DNA from 2 places in the Amycolatopsis sp. TNS106 genome. Region 2 is predicted to be linked to the other one. Evidence: riboswitches for the same ligand, from Rfam matches in the RefSeq annotation. Region 2 holds a riboswitch; the other holds the start of a gene.
The links. Region 2 has a riboswitch for S-adenosylmethionine ahead of thrC (threonine synthase). Riboswitches for the same ligand answer to the same signal wherever they lie in the genome.
Positions count from the first base shown of each region.

Region 1: it holds a riboswitch for S-adenosylmethionine, as region 2 does, so the genes downstream of both, CVV72_RS00660 (aminotransferase class V-fold PLP-dependent enzyme) here and thrC (threonine synthase) in region 2, are expected to answer to the same signal.

Region 1 covers NZ_CP024972.1:130,451-134,006, forward strand. Annotated here, with positions in the region: gene CVV72_RS00650 (potassium/proton antiporter) at 1-204, shown strand, start outside; gene CVV72_RS00655 (M23 family metallopeptidase) at 336-1,019, shown strand; SAM riboswitch class IV at 1,148-1,262, shown strand; gene CVV72_RS00660 (aminotransferase class V-fold PLP-dependent enzyme) at 1,295-2,659, shown strand; gene CVV72_RS00665 (hypothetical protein) at 2,679-3,311, shown strand; gene lspA (signal peptidase II) at 3,336-3,556, shown strand, end outside.
Region 2 covers NZ_CP024972.1:4,258,769-4,262,324, reverse strand. Annotated here, with positions in the region: gene CVV72_RS19150 (ComEC/Rec2 family competence protein) at 1-620, shown strand, start outside; gene thrC (threonine synthase) at 638-1,903, opposite strand; SAM riboswitch class I at 1,917-2,049, opposite strand; gene holA (DNA polymerase III subunit delta) at 2,185-3,168, shown strand; gene rpsT (30S ribosomal protein S20) at 3,220-3,480, opposite strand.

The sequences.
Region 1 (3,556 bases), 4.1 Mb from region 2:
CTGCGGCTGCCGGTGGGGGCGACGATCAGCCTCCTCGTCCGCGACGGCGCCGGCTTCACGCCGAACAAGAACACCAGGCTCCAGGAGCGCGACCAGTTACTCGTCGTGACCACCGCCGAAGTGCGTGACGCGGCCGAACGACGGCTTCGGGCCGTCGACCGCGCAGGCCGACTCGCCAGGTGGAAGGGCGAATCCGGCCAGTAGGTCACGAACCGCCACCAGCTGTTCGTCGGTTGATCTCAGAAACTTCTTCCCATTTGTACTCCTTTTGGATTACTTTTCCCGCAATCGACTCCATCGAATGGGTGAGTGTCACGGGGTAAGGAGTACGCAAGGTGACGAAACTTCCTGTGCGGTTCGCTGGTCTAGGGGTCACCGCCGCACTCGTCGGGGTGGTTCTCTCTGCTCCCGCCGCCTCCGCGGCCGGCGCCTTTCCCGCGTTCGGGCTGCCCTTCGACTCGGGCCAGTCGGTCTACTCGGCGGGGATCCACTCGGACAACGGCACCTCCGGCGTGAAGAACGCCATCGACTTCAGCCCCGGGGACAAGACCGTTCGCGCCCCGCTGGCGGGAACGGTCCGGATCCAGCACTGTTCCGGCGGCGACTGGGTGACCGTCGACCACGACGGTGGCCGGCGGACCGGGTACTACCACCTGGAGGGCATCGCGGTCACGGACGGCCAGAAGGTCGCCCCTGGCGACGCGCTCGGCCGGACCGGCAACGCGCTGCCCTGTGGTGGCAGCAGTACCGGCGCCCATGTGCACTTCACCCTGTGGACCCTGCCCGCGGCCGCCGCGCAGGGCGGAGACTCGCGCGACTTCGGGGTCGGCGCGGGCAACTGGAACGGCCTGTCCTACGACGAGGTCTCGACCAAGGTCGCCGAGGCCTACGGCGAAGCCGTCGACGGCAAGACCTTCGGCGGCTGGCGGTTCACCGCGGGCACCGATCAGTACTCCGGCACCGCGACCGAGGTCTCCTCCCGCTCGACCGTCCCGCTGCCCGGCCGATTCCGGGCCTGACCTGCCGTTGCCCGGCGCGGCGCGGCGCCGGGCAACGGTTCTTCCCGCTTGCGGAACACGTGAGCGGCGTCTCAAGATGCGGACGAGGGCTGGCTCGATCGCCCGCCCATCCGCTAACTTCGTCCGTAGGTCACGAGTGTCAGCGTCAAGCCCCGGCTAGCTGACCGGCAACCCTCCTTCCGCGGTGGGGTGCCCCGGGTGAGGACCTGGCTCGTCGCGTGGTGCGACGGGCAAGCGCGGGATCCTCGGCGGGTCCCCTGGCCCGGAGGATGACGATGACTCTCGCTCTCGAACGCACCAGCACCCCCGCTGAAGTCGCTGAAGACGTTGCCACGCACCAGATCCCGGCGGTCGCGTGCGCTGATCTCCGGGTTCCGCTGGTCACCGGCGGCGACATCGGTTACGCCAACCTCGATCACGCGGCGAGCGCCCCCTGTCTGGACAAGGTGCGTGCCGCGGTCGACGAATTCCTGCCCTGGTACGCCAGCGTGCACCGCGGCGCCGGCTTCGCTTCGCAGGTCTCGACCAAACTTTACGAGCGCACGCGCGGAATCCTGCGCGACTTCGTCGACGCGCGGTCGACCGACACCGTCGTGTTCACCCGCAACACCACCGATTCCTTCAACCTTCTCGCGCGCAGCCTGCCGAAACACACCTCGGTCGTCGTGTTCGACACCGAGCACCACGCCGCGCTGCTGCCGTGGAAGGGACCGAACGTCCGCCGGATCGAAACCCCTCGGACCCGCCTCGCCGCGGTGTCCGCTGTGGACGAAGCGCTCGCGGACTGCCCGCAGGGTCCGCGGCTGGTCGTGCTCACCGGCGCGTCCAATGTGACCGGGGAACTGTTGCCCGTCAAGGAGATCGCGGCCGTCGCGCGGCGGCACGGCGCCCGGATCGCGCTCGACGCGGCGCAGCTCGCGCCGCACCGGAAGATCTCGGTGCGCGAACTGGACGTCGATTATGTCGCGCTCTCGGGGCACAAGCTGTACGCGCCTTTCGGGGCGGGCGCGCTGATCGGCCGCGCCGACTGGCTGCGCGCGGCTCAGCCGTACCTCGCCGGTGGCGGCGCGACGAAGCTCGTCAACCGTGACTCCGAAAACCTCGGCGTGGTCTGGAATTCCGGTCCCGAGCGGCACGAAGCCGGTTCGCCCAACACCGTCGGCGTCTACGCGCTCGGTGTCGCCTGCGAAACCCTGGCCTCGAACTGGGACGGGATCGTCGCCCACGAGGAGGAATTGCTGGCGCGCCTGCGCCGCGGTCTCGCCGCCATCCCCGGATTCGCCGAACTGCGGCTGTTCGACGCGCCGGTCGACCGGGTCGGCACGCTCAGCTTCGTCGTCGACGGCTTCGACCCGGGCTGGCTCGCCGCGGTGCTGTCCGCGGAATACGGCATCGGCGTGCGAGACGGCGCGTTCTGCGCGCACGTGGCGACCAAGCGGCTGATCGCCGTGGCCGGTTCGACGGGTCAGCAGGCCGTGCGGGTCAGCCTCGGCCTCGGGAGCACCACCGAGCACGTGGACCGGATCGTCCTGGCGCTGCGCCAGATCGTGGCCCGCGGCGCGCGCTGGCAGTACGAGAAGCCGGAAGGCCGCTGGGTGCCGGAGAACGATCCGCGGGAGCTTCCCCCGTTCTGCGCCTGACCCACTACCCTCACCCCGTATGGGGAACGAGCGACCGCGTTACTGGTTTCCGCTGGCGTTGCTGGGATTCGCCCAGTTGCTGGTGGTGGCTTTCGGCGGGATGTGGTCCGGAGGATGGTTCGCCTACGCGCCCGCCGCTGGACGGCGGTTCCTGACCCAGGAGCTGTACGGGGTCGGTGAGGGCAGGTACGCGGGCTTGTACGGCGTCGAGATGAGCCGTGAGAACGCTGCCGCGCTGGATGCGTCGTTCGACATCGTCGGCCGGACCGACGGCTGGCTGTTCGCCGTCCTCGCGGTCTACCTCGGCACGGTGCTGTTCTACGCCATCCGGACGAAGGCCCTGCGCTGGTGGAAGGTCGCCGCGATCGCGCTCGGCGGGCTGGTCGGCATCGTGCTGGCGGATCTGGTCGGCTACTGGGAGCTCGATCTCGACGGCGACACCCGGAGCGCGATCCTGCTGACGCTCGGCCTGGCCGGGCTCGCGTGGCTGGAGCGCAGCGTCCTGGTCCTCGTCGTGGCCGCGGCGTTCGTGCTCTGCGCGGTCGTGTTCGCGCAAGGGCAGCTCGCGCTGGTGCTGTCGTCACTGGTCGTGCTCGCCGGGGCGTTCGCCGCCCTGCTGAGCAGGCCGAAGGCGGCCGCCGAGGAGTCCTGAACACGCTCAGTGGACAATGGGGCGGTGAGTACAGAGCCCGAAACGGCGCCACCGTCGCCACCGCTGCCCAAGAAGCGCGTCGCCGTGGTGTTCGCCGTCGCCGCGGTGCTGTGGGGGATCGACCTCCTCACCAAGCAGATCGCCGTGTCCACGCTGGAGGGCAAGCAGCCGGTCGAGTTCCTCGGCGGGCTCGTGTACTTCCAGCTCGTGCGCAACCCCGGTGCCGCCTTCTCGATGGCGACCGG
Region 2 (3,556 bases):
ACCACATCGGCGGCCTCGAATCCGTTTTCGAGGGCAGGTCGGTCGGTGCGGTCGCGGTGGGACCCGGCCGGGCGCCGGCCTGGGCGTGGCAGCAGGTCGCGGGCGAGACCGCGCGCCGCGGGATTCCCTTGCTGGAGCTGGAGATCGGGCAACGGCTGGACTGGCCGCGGTTGTCGCTGGACGTACTGGGGCCGCGGTACGTCACCAGCCGATCGGTCCGCGAACAGGACGGCACGGTGATCAACAACGGCTCCGTCGTCCTGCGCGCCGGGACCCCGGCGGGCCGGGTGCTGCTGACGGGCGACATCGAGCTTGCCGCGCAGGCCGACCTGATGGCCGAGGGTGCCGAACTGCGTGCCGAGATACTGAAGGTTCCGCACCACGGAAGCCGTTACACGGCACCGGATTTTCTCAACGCCGTCGCGCCGCGGGCGGCGTTGGTGAGCGTCGGCGCCGGAAACACCTACGGGCATCCGAACAAGTCCACTTTGGACAACCTGGTGGCCGTCGGCGCGTCGGTCGCCAGGACGGACACGGACGGCGACACAGCCGTCCTCGCCGACGCGCGAGGCCTCGCCCTGGTACGCCGGGGTGAGCCCCGCGGCCCGCCTCGTTCTTGAGACGGGCCGCCGGGAACTCAGATGCCCAGAGCTTCGCGGACCGCGTCGGCCGAGGCGCTGACGGTGGCCTTGGGGCCGATCTTGTCCTCGACGGCGTCGAGGGTCTTGAGGCCGTCACCGGTGATCAGCAGGACGATTTCCTCGTCCGGGTTGAGCTTGCCGGTCTCGATGAGCTTCTTGGCCGTCGCGACGGTGACGCCGCCGGCGGTCTCGGTGAAGATGCCCTCGGTACGGGCGAGCAGCCGGATGCCTTCGACGACCTCTTCGTCGGTGACGTCTTCGATCGCGCCACCGGTGCGGTTGACGACGTCGAGGACGTAGGGGCCGTCGGCCGGGTTCCCGATCGCCAGCGAGCGGGCGATCGTGTCCGGCTTGACCGGCTGGACGACGTCGTGCCCCGCGCGGAAGGCCGCCGAGACGGGGGAACAGCCGGTGGCCTGTGCGCCGAACACCTTGTACGGCGTCTCGTCGACGAGGCCGAGCTGCCCGAACTCACGGAAACCCTTGTCCACCTTGGTGAGCTGGGAACCGGAGGCGATCGGCACCACGATCTGGGACGGAAGCCGCCAGCCGAGCTGCTCGGCGACCTCGAAGGCCAGCGTCTTGGAGCCTTCCGAGTAGTAGGGCCGGACGTTCACATTGACGAACGCCCAGCTCTCCTGCTCGGCGGCGAGCTGGGTGGCGAGCCGGTTCACGTCGTCGTAGTTGCCGTCGACCGCGATCAGGTCACCGTCGTACACGGCGGTGGTCAGGATCTTGGCCCGTTCCAGGGTCTTCGGGATCAGCACGACCGACCGCCAGCCCGCACGGGCCGCCGCGGCGGCGACGGCGTTGGCCAGGTTGCCGGTCGAGGGACAGGCGAGCACGTCGAACCCGAACTCGCGAGCGGCGGCCAAAGCGACGGCGACCACGCGGTCCTTGAACGAGTGAGTGGGGTTGCCGGTGTCGTCCTTGACCCAGACCTTCTTGACGCCCAAGGCTTTGGCGAGCCTGTCGGCCTGGATGAGCCGGGTGGCGCCGGGTTCGGTGTTGGGGACCTCTTCGACGTTCGAGGGAACGGGAAGGAGTTTCTTGTAGCGCCAGATGTTCTTCGGTCCGGCTTCGATGTCCTCGCGGCGCACGCGGCCGAAGTCGTAGGCGACTTCGAGCGGCGAGAAGTCCTCGGCGGAAACGAATTCGGGGGCGAGCGGCTGCCGGTGTCCCTCTTCCTTCGACACCAGTTCGACGGCCGGTCCGAGATCCGGGGTCTTGGTGGTGGAGGTCGTGCCGAGGGTTGCGGTCATCGCGAGGTTCCTTTCCTCATCTGCCCCGCCATGGCGGGCCGGAATTGGCACCGTGTTCGTCAGCTATCCCGCGATCGCGGAATGACAGGCTGACGCCGGTTGCCGGGGCTTCATCGGGCCGTTCCCTCTGCCCCTCTGGATGAGCGGTATTCGATTGTCGGCACGCGTGTGATCGCGTCGCCTCGCCAACACCGTACGACATGAGGCTCAGGTGGGGCCACCGTGCCCGCTACACATCACCGGACAAAGCACACGAGAGGAGGAGTGGCAGGATCGTCACCGTGACGACGCAAGGTTCCGCCCCATCGCCGCTGGTCCTGGTTCTCGGTGAGGAAGAGCTGCTGATCGAACGGGCGGTCCGCAGCGCCTCGGACGCGGCCAAGGCGGCCGATCCGACGGCGGATCTCACCCGGATCCGGGTGTCGGACCTCACAGTCCCGGCGCTCGCGGAAATGGTCAGCCCCTCGCTGTTCGCCGAGGGCCGGGTGATCGTCCTCGAATCCGCGCACGACATCTCACAGGAGCTCGCGGACGGGGTGATGGCCTACGTCAAGGCGCCCGCCGACGGCATCGTGCTCGTCGTCGTGCACAGCGGTGGTGGCCGGAGCAAGGCCGCGAAGGGGCTCCCCGCTGCCTTGAAGAAGGCCGGTGCGGAGGTTGTCGAATGCCCGAAACTGACCAAGGCCGCTGAGCGGGAATCCTTTGTCCGCAACGAGGTCCGCCGCGTCGGCGGGAAGATCGACGGTGCGGCCGTGCTCGCGCTGATCGACGCGGTCGGCTCGGATCTGCGTGAACTGTCGTCGGCCGCGACCCAGCTGGTCGCGGACGCCGGCGGAACGGTCGACGAGCAGGCGGTCCGGCGCTACCACCGGGGCCGCGCCGACGTGAACGGGTTCGCCGTCGCGGAGAAGGCCGTCGCCGGTGACAAGGCCGCCGCGCTGGAGTCGCTGCGCTGGGCGATGCAGCTCGGCGTACCGCACGTGCTGGTCGCGGACGCCCTCGCCGACGCCGTCCGGACGATCGCGCGGGTGTCCGGCGCCGGTCGCGGGAACCCGAACCAGATGGCGGGTGAGCTGGGGATGCCGCCGTGGAAGGTGCGCAAGGCGCAGGGGCAGGCCCGCGGCTGGGGCCAGGACGGGCTCGCCACCGCGATGCGGGTGGTCGCCCGGCTGAACGCCGAGGTCAAGGGAGTCGCGGCCAACCCGGAGTACGCGCTGGAGCGCGCGGTCCTGGAGGTCGTCGACGCCCACGGCACGAGCCGCTGAAACGGCGAAGGGCCCCGGCGACTCGCGTCGCCGGGGCCCTTCGAAAGCCGATCAGAGAGAGTTCGCGCGCTTCGCCAGCGCGGACTTCTTGTTGGCGGCCTGGTTGGCGTGGAGAACGCCCTTGGTCACGGCCTTGTCCAGCTTCTTGGCCGCGTCCTTCTGCAGTTCCAGGGCCTTGGCCTTGTCGCCGGCGTCGGCGGCCTCACGGAACTTGCGGATCGCGGTCTTCACCGAGGACCGGATCGCCTGGTTGCGCTGACGCGCCTTCTCGTTGGTGGTGATGCGCTTGATCTGCGACTTGATGTTGGCCACGGGGGCGCTCCTCTTGAATCTCTCGGTGGTTTCACCGCCGCGCTGTGACCGGCCCTGCTGCTCGTGAGAGCGCGCG